DNA from 2 places in the Faecalibacterium sp. OF03-6AC genome. Region 1 is predicted to be linked to the other one. Evidence: predicted binding sites of a transcription regulator. Region 1 holds the regulator's gene; the other holds the start of a gene.

Evidence for each region. Region 1 encodes Rex, which represses fermentation and respiration genes when NADH is low (regulators of the CRP and FNR family bind a similar motif). Its sites were predicted from a motif close to ATTGTTAANNNNTTAACAAT; they were not measured.
Region 2: coaD (pantetheine-phosphate adenylyltransferase) is a predicted target of Rex. The motif match lies at 3,514-3,533, and genes of this name have one in related genera.

The regions. Positions count from the first base shown of each region.
Region 1 covers NZ_QUEN01000002.1:166,813-181,904, reverse strand. The annotation lists gene DXA66_RS03040 (carbohydrate ABC transporter permease) at 1-746, opposite strand, end outside; gene DXA66_RS03035 (carbohydrate ABC transporter permease) at 757-1,686, opposite strand; gene DXA66_RS03030 (ABC transporter substrate-binding protein) at 1,899-3,290, opposite strand; gene DXA66_RS03025 (thymidine kinase) at 3,891-4,508, opposite strand; gene DXA66_RS03020 (redox-sensing transcriptional repressor Rex) at 4,595-5,236, opposite strand; gene DXA66_RS03015 (ClpP family protease) at 5,468-6,178, shown strand; gene DXA66_RS03010 (DNA translocase FtsK) at 6,281-9,187, shown strand; gene DXA66_RS03005 (YgiQ family radical SAM protein) at 9,202-11,268, shown strand; gene DXA66_RS03000 (ComEC/Rec2 family competence protein) at 11,241-12,389, shown strand; gene DXA66_RS02995 (methionine synthase) at 12,566-13,252, shown strand; gene DXA66_RS02990 (homocysteine S-methyltransferase family protein) at 13,239-15,092, shown strand, end outside.
Region 2 covers NZ_QUEN01000005.1:123,384-138,475, reverse strand. The annotation lists gene glmS (glutamine--fructose-6-phosphate transaminase (isomerizing)) at 1-72, shown strand, start outside; gene DXA66_RS07590 (AI-2E family transporter) at 462-1,727, opposite strand; gene DXA66_RS07585 (butyryl-CoA:acetate CoA-transferase) at 1,776-3,122, opposite strand; gene coaD (pantetheine-phosphate adenylyltransferase) at 3,636-4,142, shown strand; gene DXA66_RS07575 (acetyl-CoA C-acetyltransferase) at 4,222-5,439, shown strand; gene DXA66_RS07570 (enoyl-CoA hydratase-related protein) at 5,562-6,347, shown strand; gene DXA66_RS07565 (3-hydroxyacyl-CoA dehydrogenase family protein) at 6,545-7,417, shown strand; gene DXA66_RS07560 (acyl-CoA dehydrogenase) at 7,522-8,691, shown strand; gene acrB (acryloyl-CoA reductase electron transfer subunit gamma) at 8,709-9,503, shown strand; gene acrA (acryloyl-CoA reductase electron transfer subunit beta) at 9,525-10,619, shown strand; gene DXA66_RS07545 (CAP domain-containing protein) at 11,244-12,182, shown strand; gene DXA66_RS07540 (YigZ family protein) at 12,378-12,998, shown strand; gene DXA66_RS07535 (deoxyguanosinetriphosphate triphosphohydrolase) at 13,166-14,164, shown strand; gene dnaG (DNA primase) at 14,190-15,092, shown strand, end outside.

The DNA of each region.
Region 1 (15,092 bases):
CATGCGAAACCGGTATCACCGTCCATGGACAGCTTGACGAACAGGGACATCGGGTACTTACCGGGAGTGCTGACGTAAAGCAGCGGACCCATGAAGTCGTTGCAGCTCCACATGAACTGGAACAGTGCGCAGGACACCAGAGCGGGGCCAAGCATGGGCACGATGACCTTGTACAGGGTCTGGAAGGAGGAGCAGCCGTCGATGGCAGCGGCTTCGTCCAGATCACGGGGGACATTGCGCATGAACTGCACCAGCTGGTAGACGAAGTAGGTCTCGGTCGCAAATGCGCAGTGCACCCAGATAGCCAGATAGAAGGGGCTGTCCAGCCAGCCGAACTTGTTGTACAGCAGGTACTGCGGCACGTTCAGAACGACCTGCGGCAGGAACAGGGTGGCCAGCATGATGTTGAACATCAACTTACGGCCGGGGAAATCGAAGCGGCCAAAGCCGTAGGCAGCCACACAGGCGGAGACCACCGTGCAGATCACCTTGGGGATGACGTAGCTGTAGGTGTTCAGCATGGCCTGCAGGATGTTGATGGAACCGCCGAAGTTGTTCAGTGCGCCGCGGTAGCCATCCAGAGTGGGGTGCTTGATCCACAGGCTGATGCCTGCAAAGATCTCGCTGTTGTCCTTAAAGGTAGCGCTGATCATCCACAGCAGGGGATAGATCATGATAACGCCGACCAGGATCAGGACGAAATACTTGAAGAAGGTTGCAATTTTGTTCGATGTTTTCATTCCCATACTGGTCACCTTACCTTTCGTCAGAGTAGTAGACCCACTTCTTCTGGCTGGTGAATGCAATGATCGTCAGGATGCAGACGATGATGAACATGATCCATGCCAGAGCGGATGCCATACCCATGTCATAGGACTTGAATGCGTAGTTGTAGACCAGCAGAGAGATCAGCGTGGTGGAACCACGGGGGCCGCCGTTGGTGATGATGTAGGGGCCATTGAACTCCTGGAAAGCCTGGCAGATCTGAGTGACCAGATTGTAGAAGATGATGGGGGTGATCATCGGAACGGTGATGGAGAAGAACTGACGCCACTTGCCGGCACCATCAATGGTAGCGGCTTCGTACAGGTCTGCAGGCACACCCTTCAGAGCGGCCAGGAACAGCACCATGGCGGAACCAAACTGCCAGATGCGCAGGAAGCAGATGATCCACAGCGCGTAGCTGGGGTCAGACAGCCACTCGGGGCCCTGCACCAGACCAAAGGTGACAGCGCGCAGCACGGTGTTGAGCAGGCCATCCACGCTGAACACAGCCTTCCACAGAACGGCGATTGCAACAGAGCCGCCCAGAATGGAGGGAATGTAGTACACCGTGCGGAACAGGTTGACGCATGCAATCTTGAAGTTCAGGATGTATGCGATGAACAGCGCAAAGACCAGCTTCAGAGGCACGGTAATGAAAGCGTACTTGAAGGTGATGAGCAGCGCCTTGGTGATCTTGGTGGTGGTAAAGGCCGTGATGTAGTTGGCCAGACCAACGAACTGGGTGCCGCTCTTGAAGAAGTTCATATCGGTGAAGCTGTAGTACAGCGACTGACCGAAGGGAACTGCCTTAAAGACGACGAAGCCGATGATCCAGGGAATCAGATAAAACAGACCCTGATATTTGTCCAGCCACTTCTGGAACGGGGTGCGCCCGACGGCGGGAGCATTGCTTTCTTTCATCTGGGAAATCCTCCTTTTTAAGGAATTTCGGAGCATGAGACGGACGAAGGGGGGGGTAACAGACCGGATACAGCTTTGTCAAGAATTTGTAACATATTCCTGACAAAAAAGGGGCATCTGCCGTATGGGCGGCAGGTGCCCCTCCGTTTTGGTCAAAGGGTGCCTTTTATGATATGTACGTCACCGCACACAGCGGCACTCTGAAGAAAAACTTAGCCGATGGTGTAACCAACAGACTCCATGCCGTCCAGCAGGGTATCAACAACATCTGCACCGGAAACGCCGTCGTAGTCAACGGTGTCGAACACTTCCTGATAGATGCCGGTGCCGGAAGCCTTCAGGTCGTTGTTCTCGAACAGGGGATCCAGCTTGTTGGTGGTGAAGGCCATGACCTTTGCATTTGCCTCAGCAACCAGATCCTTGACAGCGCCGGCTTCCTGAGCAGCAGCCAGACCAGCCTTGGAAGCGGGGATGCCGCACTCGGAACCCATGATGGCAGCGCCCTTGCCGTTGTTCAGCAGGAAGTCGATCAGGGTAGCAGCCTCAGCAACGCACTGGCTGGTCTTGGTGATAGCCAGACCCATGGAGACCTTGGAGAAGCCGCCGTTGTTGTCGCCGAACTTGATCTCTTCGCCAACGGTGAAGCCGTCCTTGTTGGCATCATCCAGAGCGGAGGAGTACTTGGAAGCAGCGGAATCCCACTCGAAGATACCTGCGATCTTACCGGTGATCCACTCGTTGGACTGGTGGGTAGCGGTATCGGAGTTAGCGGAGTAGTAGGTCTTCAGGTTCATCATGACGTGGCCATCCACCAGGCTCTTGATGAAGTCGATGCCCTCAGCGATCTCGTCCTCGGTGTAGTTCAGGGTAGAGGTGACGGGATCAGCCCAGTCCTTGCCGTACTTGGACTCGAGGTAGAACACCATCAGGATCATACGGTCGTATGCGCCCAGGTGCATGGGGTAGTAATCGTCGCCCAGCTTCTCCTGGAATGCCTTGCCGGCAGCCATCAGATCATCCAGAGACTTGGGAACTTCGGTGATGCCAGCCTTGTTGAAGGTGGTCATGTTCCAGAAGAAGATACGGCCGGTCATGGAGACAGGCACGCACTGCTGAGCGTTTGCAACGTAGCAGGCATCCAGAGCAGCGTCATCCCACTGGGTCAGATCCAGAAACTTGGAAACGGTGTTCAGATCCACGAACTTGCTGCCATCAGCAGAGTAGTTGTACAGCCAGTTCCAGTTCACCTGGCACACATCCTGTGCGTTGCCAGCGATGAAGGCAGCTGCCATCTTCTCTTCCCAGCCGGACCATGCGGCGAAGGTGGGCTCGATGGTGATGTTGGTGTGCTCAGCCTGGAACTCCTTGATGGCGTTCTGGTAAGCCTCGTGACGGCTGTCGCCGCCCCACCAGCTGATGGTCATGGAAACAGGGCCGTCAGACAGTGCCAGGCTCTCGTCTGCAGAAGCAGCGGGAGCGGAAGAAGCGGTGGAAGCAGCAGAGCTGGATGCAGCAGAGTTGCCGCCGCAGGCAGCCAGAAGGCCGGCAGCGCCCACAGCGCCGGTGACCTTCATAAAATCACGACGAGAAATTGCCATGCTCATTTTTGTTCTCCTCCTAAATACAGAAAACATCATCTCGAACGGGGGTTCTGCACATACCCCGTTGTATACAATTATGATAACAAAACAACAACCAAAAAGAAAGACGCAAATTGCAGATATCTAAACAAAAAACGTACAAATATTGCTCTTGTTTTCACGCGAGAATTGATGCCTTTGCTGAAATGAATAAACTTGGCTCGAAAAACTGTGCAACATGTATATTTCGCCATTTTGCATAGAAAACTGGGATGTATCATAGGGGGAACGTCGAATTTTGCAATAATTTTGTAAACATCCGGTTTCGGAACATGGAAATGTTGCATACATTGTGGCAGAGCAACACATTAAAATGGCCCGGATGCGGGCTTGCAAACTGATATATCAATAGTGCAAAAAATGTGCACTCTGATATATCAATCGCGTGAAGCGGGCATCCGGCACCGGTCTGCAGGCGTGGAAATCGGTGCTTCTTCGCCCTTTTGGGGGGTGAAGAAGCATCGACAGCGACATATTTTGCGCTGCTGCGTGGACAGCGCCTGTGGGCCGGGGAAAAAAAGAAAGACTGCCGTGTCGTTGAACACAACAGTCTTGTATACAAGCTTATTCGACCTGCGAAGCAGTTTTTTCGGCGTAGAACGCGCGTTTTGCCTTGAAGTAGCACTGGGGGCACATGCTCACGTACTGCACATCGTTTTCCAAATCGATGGCCACCTGCTCGCCCTCAAAGACGAACCTGCCGTTCACCCTGCGGCAGTTGCAGATGGCCTTGCGGCCGCAGGTGCAGATAGTCTTCATCTCCTCGATGGTGTGGGCCAGCTCCAGCAGGCGGGTGGAGCCGGGAAAGCCTTTGAGTGAAAAATCTGCCCGCAGGCCGTAGCAGATCACCGGAATGTTCAAATCCACCGTGACCATGAACAGCTGCTCTGCCTGCTGCGCAGTGAAAAACTGGCTCTCGTCGCACAGCACACAGGCCAGCGGCGCACCGTCAGCGTTGGCCGTGCGCACGGCCTCGAACACATCTGTCTCCGGCGGGATCAACAGATCAGCCTTGCGGCGCACGCCCAGACGGCTCACCAGCTCACCGCCGCCCTTGGTGTCCACCTGTGGCTTGAGAATCAGCACCCGCATCCCCTGTTCTTCGTAGTTGTGGGCTACCTGCATCAGGGCGGTGCTTTTGCCGCTGTTCATTGCGCCGTAGCGGAAATACAGTTTTGCCATTTGAAAAACTCTCCTTGCAGCAGAACCCTCTCAGTCAAAGCCTGAGAGGGTCCTTTTATTACTCTTGTTCCTTATAACAGGTATCTTCAGTCCTGATTGCGCAGGCGGTAGCCAAGGCTCATCAGGCTGTCGCCCAGATGGACGTTCTCCACCACCACATCGGGATACGGCACAGAGAGGTCATAGTGGGAGAAGTTCCAGAAGCCCTCGATGCCCAGATCCACCAGACGGCCGCTGACCTGTTCCGCACCATCGCGGGGCACACAGAGCACTGCGACCTTGGGGTGATGCTCGGCACAGAAAGACTCCAGCTCGTCGATATGGCGGATCTGGATGCCGCTGATCTCCTTGCCTACCTCGCTCTGTGCCACATCAAAGGCGGCGATCAGGCGGTAGCCGTTGGTATCGGTGGTGATAAAGCGGCTCACTGCCTTGCCCAGACGGCCGCAGCCGATCAGGATGGTGGGCAGGCGGTCACCGTTGCCGAACAGCAGGCCTTCCAGAATGGAGAGCAGGTTTTCCACCGAGTAGCCGATGCCCTGCCGGCCATTCACATCGCCGATGCAGTTGAAGTCCTGCCGTACCTGCGAAGCGGTGGTGCCCATCTGAGCAGCCAGCTCGCGGGAAGAAATGCTGTTGATGCCGTCCACCTGCAGAGAGCGCAGATAGCGGTAATATTTGGGAAGACGCTTGATAACGGGAAGTGAAGCCTTTGCAGGGGTGTTCATAGAATACTTTCTCCTTTCGCTCTATCGCAGTACTTGCCGCAGCTGCCTGCTTTACAGATGCGGCGCAGAGAAACCCCGATCCGTTTACGGGTCCATATTGCAGATATTACAATCAATTATTTAAAGTATACTGCACCGATGGAGAATGTCAAATCATTCTCAAAAAAAATTTATGAAATGTTACCGCTTTTTTGCTGCAGCGGGTCTGCATAGCCCGGCACAGGCTGGGGAATGCTGACAGAAAACGCAGGAGGAAAGCATATGAACGATGAAACGCAGCTGACCGACGAGCGTCGGCTGGAAAAGGAAGAGATCGAAGATCTGGGCACGGTCACGCTGGCCCGCGGGGAGCATGTGATCCACTGCCTGACCGTCATCGGCCAGATCGAAGGCCATTCGGAAGCGCCGCAGGGCCAGAAGACCACGAAGTATGAGCATGTGATCCCACAACTGGTGGCCGCGCAGGAGAACCCTCGCATCGAGGGCCTGTTGGTGCTGCTGAACACGGTAGGTGGTGATGTGGAAGCAGGCCTTGCGCTGGCGGAGCTGATCGCCAGCGTGTCCAAACCCAGTGCAACGCTTGTGCTGGGCGGTGGGCACTCCATCGGCATCCCGCTTGCCGTCAGCGCCCGACGCAGCTTCATCGTGCCCACAGCCACCATGACCGTGCACCCGGTGCGGCATTCCGGTGTCATTCTGGGGGTGCCGCAGACCATGCGCAGCTTTGAGCAGATGCAGCAGCGCATCACCGGCTTCGTAGCGGCCCACAGCGGCATGACCGAAAAACGCTACACCGACTTGATGCTCCACACCGGCGAGCTGGTGATGGACATGGGCACCGTGCTGGATGGACGCCGGGCCGTGAAGGAAAAGCTCATCGACGAGCTGGGCGGGCTTTCGGATGCGCTGGCGTGGCTGTATAAAGAGATCGAACGCAAATGAAGGCCGATTTTGTACAACAATAGGTTTGCCATTTTCTTCCCTGCGTGGTACAATAATAAAATCAAATAGTGTGTCTACTACAAACGCGGGGAACAAAGAAACATGGCAACAAAAAAACGTAAAACGACAACACGGCGCGCAGCATCGCGCAAAAAGCGGGCCGAGCAGCGGCTTCCGGCGGGGCTTGGCACCCTGTTTGCAGGCCTTTTGCTGGTGGTGCTGGCCTTTGTGGAGGGAGATTCGGCATGGAAGGCCCTGCACGATGTGCTGTTCGGACTTTTTGGCTGCGGCAGCTTTGTGCTGGGCGCGGCAGTGTGCTGCCTTGCTGTGCAGTATACCCGGGGCGAAGACCTTCTGCCCAAGATCTTCAAGCTGATTCTTGGGCTGGTGTTTGCCTGCGGCACGGTGATCGTTTTTTCTGATATCCAGCCGCAGGGCATGTCAGCATTTCAGATGACGGCTGCCTGCTACGCAAACGGTGTGAATGCATGGATCGGCGGCGGTGCGTTGGGCGCACTGCTGGGCGGCAGCCTGCTGCTGCTGTGCGGACGGCCCGCGGCAACCCTTATCATGATCGTGCTGGCACTGTGTGTCAGCCTGTACATTTTTGATCTGACCCCGGCAGAGGTGTGGCAGTGGCTGTGCGCTGCGTTTGGCGGCGTGCACGCAAAGGGTGCGGCCATGGCGCAGCAGAGCGCAGCCCGCCGCGCTGAACGTGCCGCTGCCCGCGCGGCAGAAGCCGAGGCTGAGGAAGACTACGACGAAGCAGAAGATGAATACCGGGATGAGGAAGATGCCGAAGAGGAGATGGAAACTCCGGCTTTCCGCATCGGTGTGCCGGACTGGCTGAACGGCATCCGCCACTGGGGCCACAAGGTGACCGAAGAGATGGAGGCGGAGGAGCCGGGGCCACCCGCAGATACTTCCGGCCAGCCGCTTGCCCAGCCGGAGCCTGCCGCCCCGGCCATCACGCCGGTGCAGGTACGGGTATCCCGGCCCCGGGCTTCCTTTGACGTAGACCTTGGCCCCGACCACACTGAGGTGAAGGAGGGCGGCAGCGAACCCATCGAGCCGCTCATCGTGGGCCCGGGCGGCACCTTTGGGCAGAACCCGCTGCGCCCGGCCCCCAGACCTGCCCCGCAGCCCATCGTACAGGACGCAGTGGAGACCGATGCATCCGATTTCTTTGCAAAGGCTGCACAGCCGGTGCAGCCTGCGGCAGCGGAAAGCTTTGAGACTCCGGTCATGACCCCGGCAATGCCGACGGCCCAGCCGGAAAGCCCGGCAGCGGCTGTCACGCCGGAGATGCCCGCCGTGCCCATCCAGCCCGCAGTCCCGGCGGCACCCGCCAGGGTGAGCGCCGAAAACGCCGTTGCCATGCGCGGCACACCCGACGAGGACGGCTGGATCAGCATTACCAGCGAACCGGTGGAGGAAAAGGATATCAGTACGCTGGTGGCAGCGGCAATGGAAAAGCCTGCCGCTTCCGAGCAGGCCGCGGCAGCGGCCCCTGTGGACGAGACCGAACCGGTGGATACTTACCAGTATCCGCCCATTGAGCTGTTTGAAAAATCGCAGGACGAGACCGACCCCGGCGCGCAGGAAGAGCTGAAAGCCAACGCCCAGAAGCTGGTGGATACGCTGGAAAGCTTTGGCGTGCGCACCCGTGTGCTGGATATCTCCCGGGGCCCCTCCGTCACCCGGTACGAGGTGCAGCCCATGGCGGGTGTCAAGATCAGCCGCATCACCTCGCTGGCAGACGATATCGCTCTGAACCTTGCCGTGGCAGATGTGCGTATGGAAGCGCCCATCCCCGGCAAGCCTGCCGTGGGCATTGAGGTGCCCAACCACAAAAAGACCCCGGTGTATATCCGCAGCGTGTTCGAGAGCCAGAGCTTTTTGCGCATGACCTCACCTCTGGGCATTGCGCTTGGCAAGGACATTGCCGGTGTGGCACAGGTGGCAGACCTGTGCAAGATGCCCCATCTGCTCATTGCAGGCAGCACCGGCAGCGGCAAATCCGTGTGCGTGAACAGCATCATCATGAGCCTGCTGTTCCGCTCAAGCCCGGAGGACGTGAAGCTGCTGCTGATCGACCCCAAGGTGGTGGAGCTGGCCGAGTACAACGGCATTCCCCACCTGCTGATGCCGGTGGTCACCGAGCCGAAAAAGGCCGCAGGTGCCCTTGGCAGTGCCGTGCAGGAGATGGAGCGCCGCTACCGCCTGTTTGCGGAGAACAATGTGCGCGACATCAAGTCCTTCAACAAGCTGGCCGCAGAACGGCCGGATCTGGAAAAAATGCCCTACATCGCCATTATCATCGACGAGCTGGCCGATCTGATGATGGTGGTGGGCAAAGATGTGGAGGACTCCATCTGCCGCATCGCCCAGAAGGCCCGCGCCGCCGGTATGCACCTGATCGTAGCCACCCAGCGCCCCAGCGTGGACGTGATCACCGGCCTGATCAAGGCCAACATCCCCAGCCGCATCGCATTTGCAGTGTCCAGTCAGGTGGACAGCCGCACTATTCTGGACGGCTCCGGTGCCGAAAAACTGCTGGGCATGGGCGATATGCTGTTCATGCCGGTGGGTGCGCCCAAGCCTACCCGTATTCAGGGCACTTTCGTGCGGGATGAGGAGATCAGCCGTGTGCTGGACTTCATCAAGCAGAGCGGCACCGTGCAGTATGACGAAGCCATGATCGAAGCCATGGAAAAGCACGCCATTCAGGACGGCAAGAAGGGCAGCGGCGGCGCGGATGCGGACGAGGATCCCGATACCGACCCGATGTTCAAGCAGGCCGTGGAGGTGGTCATCGATGCCGGTCAGGCCTCCACCAGCCTGCTGCAGCGCCGCTGCAAGCTGGGCTACGCCCGCGCGGCCCGTATCATGGACGAGATGGAACAAAAAGGCATCATCGGACCCTACGAGGGTGCCAAGCCCCGCGCTGTGCTTATCAGCCGCCAGCAGTGGCTGGAAATGCAGATGAACCAACCGGATGAAACATAAAGATAAGGAGTATTATGGACAACTCTTCCCCAAAGATCTACACCGAATTTCTTCCCATCAGCCGGGCCGATATGGAGGCCCGCGGGTGGGAGCAGCTGGACTTTGTGGTGGTGGGCGGCGATGCCTATGTGGACCACCCCAGCTTTGGCACTGCCATCATCAGCCGTCTGCTGGAAGCCGAGGGCTATAAGATCGGCGTGCTGGCCCAGCCCCGCTACACCGACTGCGAGGACTTCAAGCGGTTCGGCAAGCCGAAGTACGGCTTCTTCATCGGCGGCGGCAACGTGGACAGCATGGTCAGCCACTATTCCGTGGCAAAGATCCCCCGCGCCGAGGACGAATACTCCCCCGGCGGCAAGGGCGGCGCACGCCCGGACCGCAGCGCCACCGTGTACACCCGCCTTGCCAAGCAGGCCTATCCCGACCTGCCGGTGATCTTAGGTGGTCTGGAAGCTTCTCTGCGCCGCTTTGCCCACTATGACTACTGGCTGGACACCGTGCTGCCCAGCATCGCCGAGGATTCCGGCGCGGACATCATCAGCTTTGGCATGGGCGAGCACCAGACCGTGGAGATCGCCCGCCGCCTTGCCGCCGGGGAACCGGTGGAGAGCATCACGGACGTGGACGGCACCTGTTACATGACCGACTTCGACCATCTGCCCGAGCGCTACGTGGAGTGCGCAGGCTTTAAAAAGGTGGCATCGGATAAGACGGCGTATGCCAAGGCCTGCCGCATCCAGATGGACAATCAGGATGTGGTCAGCGGCCAGATCATCGTGCAGAAGCAGAGCGAAAAGTATCTGGTGCAGAACATCCCCGCAAAGCCGCTGGTGCGCGGGGAGCTGGATAAGGTCTACGCCCTGCCCTACACCCGCCGTTACCACCCCATCTACGAGAGCATGGGCGGCGTGCCCGCCATCCGGGAGGTGCAGTTCTCCATCATCCAGAACCGCGGCTGCTTTGGCGGCTGCAACTTCTGCGCCATCCAGCTGCATCAGGGGCGGCGTGTCACCAGCCGCAGCGCAGACAGCATCGTGGCGGAAGCCGAGCGCATGACCCACGAGCCGGATTTCAAGGGCTACATCCACGATGTGGGCGGCCCCACCGCAAACTTCCGCTTTCCCTCCTGCCGGGAGCAGATGCTGCGGGGCATGTGCACCGGCGGCAAGCACTGTCTTGCCCCCACCACCTGCTCCCACATGATCGTGGACCACAGCGACTATCTGAAGATCCTGCGCCGGGTGCGGGAGCTGCCGGGCGTGAAAAAGGTGTTCATCCGCAGCGGTATCCGGTTCGACTACCTGATGGCCGACCCGGACGACACCTTCTTCAAGGAACTGGTAGAGTACCATGTGTCCGGCCAGCTGAAGGTGGCTCCGGAGCACTGTGCCCCCAACACGCTGGCCTACATGGGCAAGCCGCCCATCGAGACCTTCAACAAGTTCAAGGATAAATTCTATGAGCTGAGCAAAAAGGCCGGCAAAAAGCAGTATCTGGTGCCCTATCTGATGTCCAGTCACCCGGGCAGCACCCTAAAGGATGCGGTCTATCTGGCAGAATATCTTTATAAAAACCACATGCGCCCGGAACAGGTGCAGGATTTTTACCCCACCCCCGGTACTGTGAGCACCTGCATGTTCTACACCGGCCTTGACCCCTACACCCTGAAGCCGGTGTTCGTGGAAAAGACCCCTGAGGGCAAGGCACTGCAGCGGGCGCTGCTGCAATACTACGAGCCTCGCAACGCCGAGAAGGTGGTCAAGGCGCTGAAGATGACCCACCGGGAGGACCTGATCCCCCTGCTGGTGCCCGCCGCAGGCCGCCGCGCCGTGCAGCGCTCTGCCCGCCGGGCCGAAGCCGCCGATGTGACGATCCACAATGACGGCACCTATACGGTGCGCCCGAACCAGAAGGGCCATAACGGCAAGTCTGCCCACGGCCAGAGCCGTGCCGCTGCACCGACAGGCCGTGCACCCAGCCCCGGTGCACGCTTTGCGCCCCATTCGGCACCCGCACGCAAGCCCAAAAACGATCAACAGAAAGAGAACACAACGTGGAAAACTGGAAAAAAGAAAAAGTAAGCCCGCCTAAGAAAGGCCTGTGGCAGCGCCTTGCTGCGCTGGCCGCTGCCGCCGCACTGGTGCTGAGCCTTGCGGGCTGCAGCGGGCTGCCGCCCGTCCCGGGCGGAAGCGCCGATGTGGTGCCGAACCCGTCCGCTTCTGCTGCGGCGGCTGTGGATACAGTGGACGCACCCTTGGAGGTGCATTTCATCGATGTGGGTCAGGCGCTGAGTGTGCTGGTGGAATGCGACGGACAGTTCATGCTCTACGACGGCGGCAATGTGGACGACGGCAGTCTCATCGTCTCTTACCTGCAGAGTCAGGGGGTGGAACAGCTGGAATATGTGTTCTGCTCCCACGCGCATGAGGATCATGTAGGCGGCTTGGCTGCCGCACTGGCCTACTTCCCGGCGTACCATGTGTACAGCCCGGTGGCCGATGCCTCCACCAAGTGCTTTCAGGATTTTGTCAAGTACACCCAACAGCAGGGCCTGCAGGTAGAGGTGCCCGCCGTGGGCACGATGTGGCCGCTGGGCGGCGCTACCGTGACCATGCTTGGCCCGGTGGCACAGTACAGCGACACCAACGATACTTCCATTGTGCTGCGCATCGACTACGGCTCCACCAGCTTCCTGCTGACTGGCGACATGGAAAAGACTGCGGAGACCGACCTTGTGAACAGCGGCGCGAACCTCAGAGCCGATGTGCTGCAGGTGGGCCACCACGGTTCCAGCACATCCACCAGCTACCTCTTCCTGAACGCGGTGCTGCCGGAAATGGGCATCATCTCCTGCGGCGTGAACAACAAGTACGGCCACCCGCACGAGGAAACGCTGAGCATCCTGCGGGATGCCGGGGTGCATGTGTACCGCACCGACCTGCAGGGCACCATCACCATTGGCAGTGACGGCCAGAACTACACCGTGGGCACCGAGCACTTTGCGGCAGATCCCGCGCTGAACCCCACCGACCCGGCGGCATCCAGCACAGCCCAGCAGGCGTACATCGGCAATGTGAACAGCAAAAAGTTCCATCTGCCTACCTGCCCGAACCTGCCGGCAGAGAAGAATCAGGTCCTGTTCTCCAGCTATCAGGAAGCCGTGGAAGCAGGCTATACGCCCTGCTCCAGCTGCATCAAATAAAGAACGAACTCCCCCAGTCTGCTTCACAGCCAGCTCCCTCCTTGAGGGAGCTGGCACGGCGTGAGCTGTGACTGAGGGAGTTTTCTTTTATCCGCCGCTCTGCGGGATTGATAAAATCCAACAGGTGCGGTATACTTAAGACCACTTTATTTCAAAAAAGCAAGGAGGTGCGGCGAATGATCGGTGCACCGCAGCCGCTGGTGCTGGCAAAACCGGCGGCGATCGATACAGCACAGGCAGCGCGGTATTTCGGGGCCAGAGGGGAACCGGACGACCGCACCATGACCCTGTTGGAAACATGCGCCATGCCGCTGCTGGCGGCGGCAACGCCCCGGGCGGTCTGGCTGGAAGCGGACACGGCTGCCCTTGCCGAAGCAGGCATCCTGCGGGGTGGGGATGTGATGAAGCATCTGGAAAACTGCCCGCAGGCGGTGCTGCTGGCTGTGACCCTTGGCCCCGGCGTGGATGCACAGATCCGCCGTGCCGGTGTGGGAGATATCGCGGCGGGCGTTGCGTCCGACGCACTGGGCAGCGCGCTGGCCGAGCAGGCCGCAGACGCAGCCGAAGCAGAGCTGCGCCAGTGGGCCGCAAAAGAGGGAAAGTATTTGACCGGGCGGTTTTCGCCCGGCTACGGTGACTGGGATATTGCAGTACAGCCGCTGGTGGCAAACGCGCTGGATACGGTGCGCCGGGCGGGCCTGTGTGTGACCGATACCAACCTGATGACCCCGCGCAAGAGCGTGACGGCCGTTCTGGGTCTGAGCAGCCACCCGGTAAAGGGAAAACTGGCCGGGTGCGGCCACTGTGTGCTGCGCACCCGGTGTGAGTATAGAAAGAGGGGAAAGACCTGTGCAAGCGAGTGAACTTTTCAAACAGAGCAATACCGTCCTGCTGGACGGCGGCATGGGCACCATGCTGCAGGCTTCGGGCCTGAAGCTGGGTGCAAAGCCGGAGGAGCTGAACATCACGAACCCGGAGCTGATCGAGAGCATCCATGCCAAGTATGCCGCTGCGGGCAGCCGCATCGTCAACGCCAATACCTTTGGCGCATCGGCCCACAAGCTGGCGGGCAGCGCCTACAGTCTGGAAGAGATCATTGCGGCGGGCATCGCCAACTGCAAGCGCGCCTGTGCGCCCTACGGTGCCCTGACCGCGCTGGATGTCGGCCCGCTGGGAGAACTGCTGGAACCCAGCGGAACGCTGGCCTTTGAGGATGCGGTGAGCGAGTATGCGCGCATCGTCCGGGCAGGCGCTGCCGCCGGGGCCGACCTCATTTTCTTTGAGACCTTTACCGATCTGTACGAGCTGAAAGCCGCTCTGCTGGCAGCAAAGGAAAACAGCGGCCTGCCTATCTTAGCCAGCATGAGCTTTGAAGCCGGCGGGCGCACCTTTACCGGCTGCACGGTGGAAAGCTTCGGCGTGACCGCCCGTGGCCTGGGTGCCAACGCGGTGGGCATCAACTGCTCACTGGGCCCCAAGGAGATCTTCCCCATGGCAAAGCGTCTGGCAGAGGCTGTGCCCGGCGACTTTCCGGTGTTCGTCAAGCCCAATGCGGGCCTGCCCCGGGCCGACGGCAGCGGCTACGATATCACCCCGCAGCTCTTCGCCATGGAAATGAAGCCCTACCGGGAACTGCACCTGTTTGCGGCGGGCGGCTGCTGCGGCACCACGCCGGAGTTCATCAAGCTGCTCAACAGCACCTTTGCAGGCTGCGTACCCGGCCGTCCGGCCCACAAAATGCCCTCGGTGCTGTGTACGCCGGTGGATTTCGTCAACGTGGACGGCATCACGGTGGTGGGTGAGCGCATCAACCCCACGGGCAAAAAGCGCTTCCAGCAGGCACTGCGGGAAGAGGATATGAACTACGTTCTGGAGCAGGCGGTCAGTCAGGTGGAAGCCGGTGCTCAGGTGCTGGACGTGAACGTGGGCGCACCCGGCGTGGACGAGCCTGCCCTGATGCCCAAGGTGGTCAAGGCCCTGCAGAGCGTCACCAGCCTGCCGCTGCAGCTGGATTCCTCCAATGTGCAGGCACTGGAAAACGGTCTGCGCGTGTACAACGGCAAGCCCATCGTCAACTCTACCAACGGCGAGCAGGAAAAGCTGGACGCGATCCTGCCCCTGTGCAAAAAGTACGGCGCGGCCATCGTGGGCCTTGCCATCGATGAGCGGGGCATCCTGCCTGCCGCCGAGGACCGCGCAGCCATTGCCCGCCGCATCACCGAAGCGGCTCTTGCCGTCGGCATCCCGCGGGAGGACATCTACATCGACTGCCTGACCCTGACCGCCAGCGCCCAGCAGAAGGACGTTCTGGCCACCGTGCAGGCGCTGGAAGCCTGCAAAAAAGAGCTGGGCGTGCGCACCATTCTGGGCGTGTCCAACATCAGCTTTGGCCTGCCCTGCCGCTCGTACCTGAACACCACCTTCCTCACCATGGCCATGTATGCGGGCCTTGACCTCGCCATTATGAACCCTTCCAGCGAGGAGATGATGGCGGCAGTGTACGCTTACAATGTGCTGACCAACCGCGACCCGCAGAGCACCAAATACATTGAGCGCTATGCCGACCGGGTGCCCGCCTCGGTGGCCCTCAAGCAGGCCGCGCAGACGGTGCCCGCGGCTTCGGCATCCGCATCCGGTGAAAGCGCAGAGCTTACCGGCCCTTACGCTCCGCTGATGAAGGCGGTGGAAAAGGGCCTGAAGGGT
Region 2 (15,092 bases), on a different contig from region 1:
TATATGGCTGTTCTGCGCGGCTGTGACGTGGATAAGCCGCGTAATCTGGCCAAGAGCGTGACCGTGGAGTGACGGCATAAAACGCAGCCAGAAAGCTCTGCACGAAACAGAAATAAAAAAACAGGACCCGCTCTGAATCACTGAAGTGCATTCTGTCAAGTAGAAAAAATAATATAAGGTTTTTGTTCGCCGTTTCCACAAGGAGACGGCGAATTTTTTGTGCAAAATCGGGATCAGGAAGCTCGGTTCATGGCACCGACATGAGCCTGCATCGGCATCTGCCAGCATCGGCATCTGGATGAACAGACGGTGCTGGTAACGGCGGTTGTTGCAGCAGTCAACAGTGAATAGTGATTGTTCTTTCTTGACATGAAAATACCCCCAGAGTACTCAGAGCTTTTGTTTTTTACTCTGTCTACTCTAGGGGCAGCATATCACATGGAATGCCGGGGCATTGTGATTTATAGATTATTTGTTTCGACAGGAGGTGCTTCCGATGCAGACGTTTCTACCGGAACATCGTCCTCCGGGTCACCGAAGTTGTCGTGGTAAGTCTGCAGCAGGTCGATCTCCTTGTTGCGCTTCAGGCCGTAGATGACCAGCTTTTTGATCACATCATAGATGACTGCAAACAGCGGCACACCTACGATCATGCCCACAAAGCCCCACAGACCGCCGAACAGCAGGATGGCGAACAGTACCCAGAAACTGGAAAGACCGGTGGTGTTGCCCAGGATCTTGGGGCCGATCACGTTTCCGTCCAGCTGCTGCAGCACCAGAACGAACAGGACGAACCACAGCGCCTTGATGGGGTTCTGAATGAGGATCAGCAGGGTGGCGGGCACGGCACCGATGAACGGGCCGAAGAAGGGGATCACATTGGTCACGCCGATGATCACGGAAACCAGAAGGGCACTGGGGAACTTGAAGATCAGGCAGCCGATATAGCACAGCACGCCGATGATGGCGGAATCCATGATCTTGCCGTTGATGAAGCCGCCGAACATCTTATCGGCGTATTTCACTTCTTCCTTGATCAGCTCTGCCCAGCGAGGCTTGAAGATGCTGTAGAGCACCAGCTTGGCCTGCTGCACAAAGCGCTTGCGGCTGGCCAGCATATACACGGCCACGATGATGCCGATGATCAGGTTCTTGGCCATGGTCACTACGTTCAGCACACCCACTGCGGCACCGCTGACGATGTTCTGCATGGAGGGCAGGAGCCGGGTCTTGATCAGATCATCGATATTGGTGCTGATGGTGGCATAAGCAGAGTTGAGCATGTCCATGATCTGCTGGTTGTTCTCAATGAACTCCACATGATTCGCCCACTGCACGAACTTTGCGAGGTTGCGCTGCGCAGTGTAGTACAGGGTGGTCACGCTGGTAATGAGCTGCGGAATGATCATCATGCACAAAGCGTAGATGAGGAGCAGGCCGAACAGGATGGTCAGCGCAACGGACAGCACATTGACCAGACCATGCATCTTTTCCGGGATGAACCGGCGCAGAAAGCTCTCGATGGTGTTGCACACGGGCTTGAGCAGGTAGGCGATGACGGCACCGTAGATGAATGGCATCAGAATGCCGGTCAGCGTGGAGATGGCATCGCCAAAACCATCGAAGCGGTAGATCAGGAAAAAGAAGATGATGCTCAGGGAGATCGCTCCAAATCCTGCCAACATCCCGTAGAGATAGGGCTTGATGTGCGGCTTTTTGTCCATCATGATAGACTCCATTTCAGCCGCGGACAGCAGGAATCTCCGCGGCACTTATCAGATTTTGTTGCTCCTGCGCCAGATGTGCATTTTTTCGGCTTCCTTGATCAGGTCTTCACGGAAGTCGGGATGTGCTACGCTGATCAGAGCTTCGGCCTTTTCCCAGGTGGTCAGGCCCTTCAGGTTCACGCAGCCGTACTCGGTGCACAGGTAGTGGATGTTGGCACGGGTATCGGTGATGATGCTGCCGTTTTCCAGAGTGGGACGGATGCGGCTCTCCAGCTGGCCGGTCTTCTTATTAAAGAAGGTAGAGGACAGGCAGATAAAGCTCTTGCCGCCCTTGGAAAGGTATGCGCCCAGAACGAAGTCCAGCTGACCGCCAGCACCGGAGATGTGCTTGAGGCCTGCAGTCTCGGCGTTCACCTGACCGAACAGGTCGATGTCCACAGCGTTGTTGATGGAAATAAAGTTATCCAGTGCGGAGATGCTGCGGATATCGTTGGTGTAGTCCACGGGTGCAGACATGCACTCCGGGTTATCGTTCAGGTAATCGTACATTTTCTGGGTGCCGGCACCGAAGGCGTAGACCTGACGGCCCTTGTCCAGCTGCTTGCATGCACCGGTGATCTTGCCGGCCTTGGCGATATCCACAAAGGCATCCACATACATTTCGGTGTGCACGCCCAGATCCTTCAAATCGCTCTGTGCGATCAGGCTGCCGATGGCATTGGGCATACCGCCGATGCCCAGCTGCAGGCAGGCACCGTTGGGGATCTGCGGAACGATCAGGTTGGCAACCTTCAGATCCACTTCGGTAGCAGCGCCGGGAGCGGCCATCTGGCCGATGGGCGGGTTCTCGCCTTCCACGATGCCGGTGACCTGAGAAATGTGGATGCAGTTCTCCATGCCGCCAAGGCAGCGGGGCATGTTCTTGTTGACCTCAACGATGATCTTCTTGGCTTTTTCGCACACAGCACCCAGATGAGATGCACTGGGGCCGAAGTTGAAGTAGCCATGCTCGTCCATGGGGGTCACCTGGAACACCGCCACATCCAGCGGATCCGGGCTTTCGCGGTAGTAGCGGGGCAGCTCGGAATAACGGATGGGGGAGTAGAAGGAGAAGCCCTGTGCAATGGCCTTGCGCTCAATGCCGCCCATATGCCAGCTGTTCCATGTCATGTGTGCAGCGGGATCGTCGATCTGGAAGATCGCGGGCACCCACATCAGGATGCCGCCGCGGAAGTTGACACCTTCCAGCTCAGGCAGACGCTTTGCGATCTCGGCATCCACCGCCACAGGGGTGTTCACAGCCCAGCCGTAATCCACCCAGTCACCGCTTTTGACCAGTGCGGCAGCCTGAGCGGCGGTCATTTTCTTCTGAGCATACAGTTCCGTAAAATCCATTATAAACCATCCTCTCCTATAATAAAATAAAGGAATTGTAAATTTATCATTTACTCTTCCTGCGCGAACAAATCTTTGCAGGATGTTTACCACCTGTTGACAATTTGAACACAGCTCTGACACAGGCGGACGATATCCTGATAACCAGCAGAAGGCAGCTGCCGGACAGGGCAGCAGATCTGCGCAACTTAGTTATAACATTAACAATGTGCGGAATCAATAGTTTATCGAGAAAATTTTGGCCGACTGGCAATATGGACAAAATTCGCAGAGTTTTTGAACGATTGTTTGGTGCTTAAAAACCAAAAATCTTTGCAAAAGGACTTGATAAAATTTTGACGATGTGGTTTACTTATAGCGTAGCAAGTTGCCGCGATGTGGCACAACGTTGATTGTTTAAAATTTAACGATAAAACGTACAGCTTGCACAAAATCTTGCACCCAAGACTGGAAAGTGCTATCATGGCAGAACCAAAACGCGCTTTTCACAGCGCCCAAGGAGGACACCAAACGATGGCAACAGCAGTTTATCCCGGTTCGTTCGATCCGGTCACAAAAGGGCATCTCGATATCATCAAGCGTGCGGCAAAGATCAACGATCATTTGATCGTGGCGGTGCTCAACAACAGCGCAAAGAATCCGCTGTTCACCGTGGAGGAGCGCGTGGAGCTTCTAAAAGAATGCTGCAAGGGCATCCAGAATGTTTCGGTGGAGAGCTTCGACGGCCTGACCGTGGAGTTCGCCAAGAAACGGCACGCTTCGGTGATGGTGCGGGGCCTGCGGGCGGTGACGGATTTTGAAAACGAGATCCAGCTTGCGCAGACCAATCACGCACTGATGCCCGGCATCGAGACCATGTTTCTGGCAACGAGCATCAAGTGGAGCTACCTTTCATCCACCATTGTAAAAGAGGCAGCTTACTACGGCAGCGACATCAGCAAGTTCGTCACACCCAGTGTGGAAAAAGCGGTCAACGAAAAGTATGCGCTGATCCGGCAGAAAAAAGACCCCGAGACCTAATTTGTAAAAGCGCCTACGGGCGTTTTGATAAAAATGGCTTACGAAAAGTAACACATACACAATTCAGGAGGCTATTCACATGAAAAAGATCGTTATCGCATCTGCATGCCGTACCGCTATTGGCAAGTTCGGCGGCACTCTGGCAAACGTTCCCGCAGCTGAGCTGGGCTCCATCGTCATCAAGGAAGCTCTGAACCGTGCAAACGTCGCTCCCGAGCAGGTCGACCATGTCTACATGGGCTGCGTCATTCAGGCCGGTCTGGGCCAGAACGTCGCTCGTCAGGCTGCTCTGAAGGCTGGCCTGCCCATCGAGACCCCGGCTGTCACCGTCAACGTGGTGTGCGGTTCCGGTCTGAACTGCGTCAACATGGCTGCTCAGATGATCGAGGCTGGCGATGCTGACATCGTGGTCGCAGGCGGCATGGAGAACATGGACATGGCTCCCTTCGCACTGCAGAAGGCTCGTTACGGCTACCGCATGGGCGCACCCATGGGCAAGAGCGAGATCGTGGATACCATGGTCAACGATGCTCTGTGGGATGCCTGCGGCTTCAACAAGCACATGGGCATGACCGCTGAGAATGTCTGCACCAACGAGACCTATCAGAAGAAATACGGCTACAGCCCCATCACCCGTGAGATGCTGGACGAGTTCGCATACAACAGCCAGCTGAAGGCTGACAAGGCCATCAAGGACGGCGCTTTCAAGGACGAGATCGTTCCCGTTGTGATCAAGGGCAAGAAGGGTGACACCGTGTTCGATACCGATGAAGGTCCCCGTCTGAGCGCTCCCGAAGTGCTGGCAAAGCTGAAGCCCGCTTTCACCAAGGACGGCATCGTGACCGCTGCAAACTCCTCTGCCATCAACGACGGCGCTGCTGCTCTGGTCGTCATGAGCGAGGAGAAGGCCAAGGAGCTGGGCGTGAAGCCTCTGGCTACCTGGGTCGCAGGTGCTCTGGCTGGCGTTGAGCCGGAAGTCATGGGTCTGGGCCCCATCGCTGCTACCAAGAAGGTCATGGCTAAGACCGGCATGAGCGTTGCTGACATGGATCTGGTCGAGGCAAACGAGGCCTTCGCAGCACAGTCCATCGCTGTCGGCGAGGCTCTGGGCTTCGATAAGGATAAGCTGAATGTCAACGGCGGCGCAATCGCTCTGGGCCACCCGGTCGGCGCTTCCGGCGCTCGTATCCTGGTCACCCTGCTGTATGCTATGAAGCACCGTGGTGCTCACAAGGGTCTGGCTACCCTGTGCATCGGCGGCGGCATGGGCTGCGCTACCATCGTTGAGATGGACTAAGTTCCACCTCTTGGAATCCTGACTGAATGACAGACCCGGACGGGGAAGGGAACCGGAGAGCCTTTCCTCCGTCCGGGGGCTGTTTGTGATAATTGATAAGATTTGAATTGGAGGTTTTCACAATGGCATTTGTAAAAACCGAGGTGCAGGGCGCAGTTGAGATCATCACCATCGACCGTCCCAAGGCACTGAATGCCCTGAACCCCGAAGTTCTGGCAGACCTGAAGGCAGCTTTTGAGGCTGTGGATCAGGAGACTGTCCGCTGCATCGTTCTGACCGGCGAAGGCGACAAGAGCTTCGTGGCAGGCGCAGATATCGGCTCAATGAGCACCATGACCAAGGCAGAGGGCGAGGCCTTCGGCAAGCTGGGCAATGATGTGTTCCTGATGATCGAGAGCTTCCCCATCCCCGTTATTGCAGCCGTGAACGGCTTTGCACTGGGCGGCGGCAACGAGCTGGCTATGAGCTGCGACATCCGCATCTGCTCTGACAACGCTGTGTTCGGCCAGCCGGAAGTGGGTCTGGGCATCACCCCGGGCTTCGGCGGCACCCAGCGTCTGGCACGTCTGGTCGGCATGGGTATGGCAAAGCAGCTGGTCTACTCTGCACTGAACATCAAGGCGGACGAGGCTCTGCGCATTGGTCTGGTGAACGCTGTGTATCCTCAGGCTGAACTGATGGAGAACGTGCTGAAGCTGGCCGGCAAGATCGCAAAGAATGCACCCATCGCTGTGCGCAACTGCAAGAAGGCAATCAACGGCGGCATCAGCCTGCCCATCGAGAAGGCTGTTGAGGTCGAGGAAAAGCTGTTCGGCGACTGCTTCGAGACCCACGACCAGAAGGAAGGCATGGCCTGCTTCCTGAGCCGTGAGAAGCCGAAGCCCAAGGCAGTGTTCACCAACAACTAAAATCGAAAAAGACTCCTTCCGTCATCGCTTGCACGATGCCACCTCCCTCTGAGAGGGAGACCTTGGCAAAACCGAAAGCTTTATCTCTTCGCCAGAGGCTCCCTCCTTGAGGGAGCTGTCACGGCGAAGCCGTGGCTGAAGGAGTAACCATTTGATGCAAATCAACTACATTATTGATTGATAAGGAGAGGTTTCCTATGAAGATCGGTGTTATCGGCGCTGGCACCATGGGCCAGGGCATCGCAAAGGCATTTGCACAGGTTGAGGGCAACACCGTTGCTCTGTGCGACATCAAGCAGGAGTGGGCCGAGAATGGTCTGGCAAAGATCAAGAAGGGCTACGAGAAGCTAGTTGCCAAGGGAAAGATGACGCAGGAAAAGGCAGACGCTATCGTTGCTGCCATCACCCCGGGCCTGAAGGAAGACCTGTGCGCTGACTGCGATCTGGTCGTTGAGGCTGCTTTTGAGGATATGAAGGTCAAGCAGACCACCTTCGGCGAACTGGATAAGATCTGCAAGCCCGAGTGCATCTTCGCTTCCAACACTTCTTCTCTGTCCATCACCGAGATCGGCAAGGGCGTTGGCCGTCCGCTGGTCGGCATGCACTTCTTCAACCCCGCAGACCGCATGAAGCTGATCGAGGTCATCGCAGGCTGCAACACTCCCGCTGAGACCGTTGAGAAGATCAAGGAGATCTCTGTTGCCATCGGCAAGCAGCCGGTTCAGGTCAACGAGGCTGCAGGCTTCGTTGTCAACCGTATCCTGATCCCCATGATCAACGAAGCTGCTTTCATCAAGATGGAAGGCGTTTCCGATATCGCCGGCATCGACACCGCTATGAAGCTGGGTGCCAACCACCCCATGGGTCCCCTGGAGCTGGGCGACTTCATCGGCCTGGATATCTGCTTGGCCATCATGGATGTGCTGTACAAGGAGACCGGCGACAGCAAGTACCGTGCCTGCCCGCTGATCCGTAAGATGGTCCGCGGCGGCAACCTGGGCTGCAAGAGCGGCAAGGGCTTCTACGTTTACAACGCAGACCGCACCAAGACCCCTGTTGACCAGCTGTAAATTCTGATAAACGTTTCTCCCGACCGTGGAAAAGCGGCCGGGAGGAATTTGTTTGCACCGGGCAATTCCGGTAAATGAAAAAGACCCGTTAGGAGGATATAGCGATGGATTTTACTCTGTCCAAGCAGCAGCAGATGGTACAGAAAATGTACCGCGAGTTTGCTGAGAACGAAGTCAAGCCCCTGGCAAAGAAGGTTGATGCGGAAGAGTACTTCCCCAAAGAGACCGTCGAAAAGATGGGCAAGCTCGGCATGATGGGCATTTATTTCCCGACTGAGGTCGGCGGTGCAGGCGGCGATGTGCTGTCCTACGTCATGGCAGTGGAAGAACTGAGCAAGGTCTGCGGCACCACCGGTGTCATCGTCTCTGCTCACACCAGCCTGTGTGCTGCTCCTATTTATGAAAATGGTACTCCCGAGCAGAAGGCAAAGTATCTGCCCAAGCTGTGCAGCGGTGAGTGGCTGGGTGCTTTCGGCCTGACCGAGCCGGGTGCCGGCACCGATGCACAGGGCCAGCAGACCATTGCAAAGGAAGAGGACGACTGCTGGGTGCTGAACGGCTCCAAGATCTTCATCACCAATGCAGGTTTTGCTGATGTGTTCATCGTCATTGCCGTCACCGACAATGTGCTGGACAAGAAGGGCCGTCCCACCAAGCTGTGCTCTGCTTTCATCGTGGAGCGTACCGACCCGGGCTTCTCCGTCGGTAAGGCTGAGGACAAGATGGGCATTCGCGGTTCTTCTACCTGCGAGCTGATCTTTGAGGACTGCCGCATTCCGAAGGATCGTATGCTGGGCGTGCGCGGCAAGGGCTTCCAGCTGGCTATGGCTACTCTGGACGGCGGCCGTATCGGTATCGCATCTCAGGCTCTGGGCATTGCCGAGGGCGCTCTGGAGGAGACCGTGGCTTACGTCAAGGAGCGCAAGCAGTTCGGCCGTGCCATCGCAGCTTTCCAGAACACTCAGTTCGAGCTGGCTGAGATGAAGGCCCGCGTTGAGGCTGCAAAGTATCTGGTTTACGCCGCTGCTCTGAAGAAGCAGGAGGCTATGGACGGTAAGAAGGTCCGCTACAGCGTCGAGGCTGCTCAGGCAAAGCTGATCGCAGCCCGCACCGCAAGCGATGTGACCCGCCGCTGCCTGCAGCTGTTCGGCGGTTACGGCTACACCCGTGACTATCCCATCGAGCGCATGATGCGTGATGCCAAGATCACCGAGATCTACGAGGGCACCAGCGAAGTGCAGATGATGGTCATTTCCGGCGCGCTGCTGAAGTAAGGGAGGCAAGAGTTACAATGAAAGCAATTGTTTGTGTAAAGCAGGTTCCTGATACCTCCGGCAAGGTCGCCGTTAAGGCTGACGGCACTCTGGATCGTGCTTCGATGGCTACCATCACCAACCCCGATGACCTGAACGCTCTGGAGGCTGCTCTGAAGCTGAAGGACGAGACCGGCTGCGAGGTCGTTGTTGTTACTATGGGTCCCCCGCCGGCAGAAGGCATGCTGCGTGAGCTGCTGGCCCGCGGCGCTGATAAGGCTGTTCTGGTCTCCGGCCGTGAGTTCGGCGGCTCCGATACCTTTGCAACCAGCCAGATCCTGGCTGCTGCTGTCAACAAGATCGGCGTTGGCCCCGAGGACGTTGTGTTCTGCGGCCGTCAGGCAATCGATGGCGATACCGCACAGGTCGGCCCGCAGATCGCTGAAAAGCTGCATCTGCCTCAGGTCACCTATGTGGCAGACATCCAGAAGGATGGCAACACCCTGACTGTGAAGCGTATGCTGGAAGACGGCTACATGATGGTCAAGGTGCAGACTCCCTGCCTGCTGACCTGCATCAAGGAGCTGAACCAGCCCCGTTACATGAGCGTGAACGGCATCTTCACCTGCTACGATAAGCCGATGGAAGTGTTTGATTACAACGCACTGAAGGACGATCCGCTGATCGAGGTTGATACCATCGGTCTGAAGGGTTCTCCGACGAACGTCTTTAAGTCCTTCACTCCTCCGCAGAAGGGCGCAGGCACCATGCTGAAGGGCGACGATGTTGCTGCCCAGCTGGCTGGTATCCTGGCCAAGAAGCACCTGATCTGATGAAAGGAGCATAGGATTACAATGGCTGATTTTAACGAATACAAGGGCGTCTGGGTCTTCTGCGAGCAGCGCCAGGGCGCACTGATGTCCACTGATTTCGAGCTGGTGAGCGAGGCTCGCAAGCTGGCTGATGAGCTGGGCTGCGAGGTCACCGGCCTGCTGCTGGGCGACAACGTGGAAGGCATTGCCAAGGAACTGGGCGGCTATGGCGCTGATAAGGTCATGGTCTGCGACAGCCCCCTGCTGAAGGACTACACCACCGATGCATACGCTAAGGTCGTGTGCGACATGGTCAACGAGTATAAGCCCGAAGTCCTGCTGATCGGTGCAACCAACATCGGCCGCGATCTCGGCCCCCGCTGCGCAGCCCGCCTGCACACCGGCCTGACCGCCGATGCTACCCATCTGGATATCGACACTGCAAAGTATGTCGAATTCCTGAAGGAAAGCTCCACCATCGACCTGTCCAAGCAGAAGTTCGATTATGAGGATCGCAACCTGAAGATGACCCGTCCCGCATTCGGCGGCCATCTGATGGCTACCATCATCTGCCCCCGCTTCCGTCCGCAGATGTCCACCGTCCGCCCGGGCGTTATGAAGAAGGCTCCCTTCGATCAGGCCAAGGCTGATGCCTGCCAGATCGTGAAGCCCGCCTTCAGCCTGACCGCTGACGACGTTAAGACCGAAGTGCTGAGCGTTGAGAAGGCAGCTGAAAAGCTGGTCGATCTGATCGGCGCAGACGTGATCGTCTCTGTTGGCCGCGGCATCAGCAAGGATGTCAACAAGGGCATTGAGCTGGCTGAGCAGCTGGCTGCCGCTTTGGGCGGCGGCGTTGTGGGCGCTTCCCGTGCCGTCACCGATGCAGGCTGGATGACTGCTGACCATCAGGTTGGCCAGACCGGCAAGACCGTGCATCCCAAGATCTATGTTGCTCTGGGCATTTCCGGCGCTATCCAGCACACTGCTGGTATGCAGGACTCCGAGTGCATCATCGCTGTCAACAAGAATGAGGGCGCACCCATCTTCGGTGTTGCCGACTACGGCATTGTGGGCGACCTGTTCAAGGTCGTGCCCGAGCTGATCAAGCAGATCGAGGCAGCAAAGGCTGCTCAGTAATCGACTGACGCGAGATCTTTTTATAGCATAGCCTGAATTGTGGGAGGGCGGCTCTTCGGAGCCGCTCTTCTTTTTATATAATTTTTAAATAAGAAATACGGCACAGCACAGATGGCCCTGAAAAGGCTGCCTGTGCTGTTTTTTGTTGCAGAAAGTACAGCCAAAGGCCTGCTGCAGCCCAGAAAAGGGCTGCGGGAGGGGAGTGGAACGGAAAAAGCGCACACAAAAGTCTGTTATACTTTGAAATATGCATGTAAGCGAATAAACATACGGAAAAATGCATGAAAAACACTGCAGAAAAAGTGTAGAAAAATAAAATGCAACACGTAAAGTGTGACGAAACAATCCCGAAAACGGTGAAGTGCAACACAGGCGTAACAAATTTACGGGATCCTGGTTGAGCCTGTTGCACTTGTGAAACGCTTTTGGAACAGGGAATTTTGATTTTTTTGCATTTTTTCTCAAAAAAATCGACAGAAACCCCTTGACGATGAGATATTCTTGTGATACTCTTGTTGCACAAGAGTGACACGTTTGAAACGAAAGCGTTGCGAATATGTTGCGGCACGCATTCGCAGGAATGCAAAAAAGCTTTTATATACAAAGGCTTACGGAGGATGTCTTATGAAACTCGAGATGCGCACCCTGAAGAATATCGCAGCAGCAGCTATGACTCTGGCTGTAGTTTTTGGTGCTTCATCTCTCAAGCCCGTTACTGCAAACGCAGCTGAGGCTTCGGTTTCTGTCTCCGTCGAAGAAGAAAATTCCTACATCAACTTTCAGGACGAAGCTTATCAGAACGAGTTCCTGCGCCGCGTAAACAACGAGCGCGCAAAGGCTGGCCTGAAGCCCGTTCAGCTGGGCGACAGCAGCCACAACAATGCCGCTCAGGAGCGCGCTGAAGAGCTGGCTGTTTCTTACTCTTACGTTCGTCCCAACGGTCAGCGCGATTTCACCATCTTCGCCGAGAATGGTATCGACGATGTGTCTGTTGGTGAAAACTACATAGCTGGCGTTTCTACCCCCGATGCAGCGGTGGATCAGTGGATGAACATTGATTTCGCACGTGAGCGCATGCTGAATGCGGATGTGACCACCATGAGTGTGGGCCACTACGAAGGCGGCGTTTACAACAACTACTGGGTGCTGATCTTCTCTTACCCCGAAAACTCTTACACCAGCAACTACCGTCAGGAAGTTCTGGATCTGGTCAATGCCGAGCGTGCAAAGTACGGCCTGCAGCCCCTGGTCATGGGCGATGCAAAGCTCACCGCAGCTGCTCAGCAGCGCGCCGAAGAGATCGCAACCGTCAATTCTCACGTTCGTCCCAATGGTACCAAGTGGTACACTGTTCTCAGCGAGTACGGCGTGACGGATGCCGCTGCTGGCGAGAATGCCGCATGGGGCAGCGTTTCTCCTGAAGAAGTCGTGAATGCCTGGATGAACTCCGAAGGCCATCGCGCAAACATTCTGGATCCCGAAGCTCGTGCAATGGGTGTGGGCTACTACTACAATAGCTCCAGCACTTGGGGCCATCAGTGGATCCAGCTTTTTACGAAGTGATCATCTGCTTTCTTCTAATAAAAGATCGGCTGAGCTGCAAGGCTTGGCCGATTTTTTGTTGCGCTTTTTTCTGGCAGAGAACATGCGGGCAGCAGTACAGGGAGCTGGCCTTGACGCAAAAACGTATGCGGCAGTGGTTGCACAACGGACGATTTATGTTATACTTGATTTGAATAACATGCAGGAGGAACCACAGTGGAGGATTACCGCACCATCCGTGGCACGGCCACAGGAGAATACGAGGAAAAGAGGAGCCGCTTCATTGCGTCGCTGTCATTTGCGGACAGCGAGGAAGCTGCCGTTGCATTTCTGGAACAGGTGCGTGCGGCCAACCGCACCGCCCGCCACAATGTGTATGCCTACCGCCTGCGGGAAGGCAACCGGGAACGCTATTCAGATGATGGGGAACCGGCCAAGACGGCGGGCACACCAGCGCTGGAGGTGCTGCAGCACAGCGGCCTGACGGATCTGATCGTGGTGGTGACCCGTTACTTTGGCGGTGTGCTGCTGGGCACCGGTGGTTTGGTGCGTGCATACACCACGGCTACGGCCCGTGCACTGGAAAATGCCGAGGTGGTCACGGTGCGCAGCGTGGTGGAGCTGCGCGTGACGGTGGATTACTCCCTTTATGAGCGTGCATCGCTGCTGATCGATGCAGCGGGAGCAAAGCAGGCCGCGCCGCAGTTCACGGATCGCGTGACCCTGTGCTGGCAGATGCCGGAACACACCGAAGGCCCGCTGCTGGAACAGCTGCGGGAGCTGACGCGCGGCAGCGCACAGGTGACGGTATCCGACCCGTTCTACGCACCGTTCTGAACCCAGCAGCGGCAAAAATAAAAAAGCAAGCATTATTTTGCGAACCGACAGGCTTTTTCCCCCTTCGACAAAGCGGGTGTGCTACAATTGCCGCAGACGCAGCAATTGGGATCGGCTGTGCCGAAACAGAGAGGGGGAATGGCGACAAAAAGGGAGGGCGACTTTGTATGGATGTACGTCAGCGCACAGAAGAGATCGAACATATGACCTTCGCGCCGTGGGCTACCTTCAGCGACCAGAGCCGCGGCCGCATGCTGCCGGAAGAGCAGGACCCGATCCGGCCGGTGTTCCAGCGTGACCGTGACCGGGTGCTGCACTGCAAGGCATTCCGACGGCTCAAACAAAAGACGCAGGTGTTCCTCTCGCCGGAGGGAGACCTGTACCGCACCCGACTGACCCATACGCTGGAGGTCTCGCAGATCGCGCGGACCATTGCCCGCGCCCTGCGACTGAACGAAGATCTGACCGAAGCGATCAGCCTTGCCCATGATCTGGGCCACACGCCGTTTGGCCATGCCGGGGAGCGCGCGCTGAATGAGCTGTGCCCGGACGGCTTCAAGCACTACATGCAGAGCCTGCGTGTGGTGGACAAGCTGGAAAAGGACGGCCGGGGCCTGAACCTGACGTGGGAGGTGCGCAACGGCATCGTGACCCACACAAAGGGCACCTGGGCGGCAACGCCGGAAGGGCGCATCGTGCGCATGGCGGATCAGATCGCCTATGTGAACCACGACATTGAGGACGCGGTGCGCGCCGGTGTGCTGGACCCAGCCACCCTGCCGAAGGAATGCACCGCCGTGCTGGGCCAGACAAAATCTGCCCGCATCACCACCATGATCAACAGTATTCTTGCCAACAGCGATGGGGATGTGAAGGTGGGCGCAGAGGAAAACGAAGCCTTCCTTGCGCTGCGGGATTTCATGTACGCCACCGTGTACGTGGACAAGACCGCCAAGCGGGAAGAGCAGAAGGTGGACAAGGTGATCGGGGAACTGTACGATTACTACCTGAACCATGTGGACCGGATGTCCAATTTCTACATCCAGCTGGCTTATCAGGAGGGCAGAGAACGCGCAGTGACTGATTACATCAGTGGCATGAGCGATGAATTTGCCATCCGCACGTTTGAGGAATTGTTTGTGCCCCGGAAGTGGCATGTCCTATAAATCCGAAAGGTCGTTTGAAAGATCCATGATCCCACACGAATACATTGAAGAACTGACCCGCCGCACCGACATTGTGGAGCTGGTGGGCAGCTATGTGCAGCTCAAGCGCAAGGGACGTTTGTATGGCGGCCTGTGCCCCTTCCACAGCGAAAAATCGCCCTCATTCTACGTCTACCCGGACACCCAGAGCTTTTACTGCTTTGGCTGCGGCGCAGGCGGCGATGCCATTACCTTTACGAAAAAGATCAACAGCATCGATTACCCGGAGGCCGTTAAGCTGCTGGCAGCGCGGGCCGGTATGCCGGAGCCGCAGGAGGACGACAAAACAGGCCGGATGCGCAGCCGCATCCTCTCCATGAACAAGGAGGCAGCACGGTTTTTCCACGCCTGCCTGAACTCCACCGTGGAAGAAGCCCGGCAGGCCCGTGCCTACTGGCGGCGGCGCGGTCTGGACGACAAGACGATCGTCCGGTTCGGGCTGGGCTATGCGCCCAACGACGGACAGGCGCTGTATCAGTTCCTGCGCGATAAGGGCTACAATCAGCAGGAGCTGGATGCCAGCGGCCTGTTCAAGCGCAGTGCGTCCGGCCGCATCTACTGCCTGTTCTGGAAGCGGGTGATGACCCCCATCTTTGACCTGCGCGGCAACATCATTGCGTTTGGCGGGCGCGTGCTGGACGATTCCAAACCGAAATATGTCAACAGCCCGGAAACGCTGGTGTACCACAAATCAGAGACGGTGTTTGCGCTGCAGATCGCAAAGCGCAGCGCGGTGCGCCGGTTCGTGCTGTGCGAGGGCTACATGGACGTGATCAGTATGCATCAGGCAGGCATCGACACAGCAGTGTGCGCCTGCGGCACGGCCCTGACCCCGGAGCAGGTGCGGCTTATCAGCGAGTATGCTGACGAGGTAATCCTGAGCTACGAT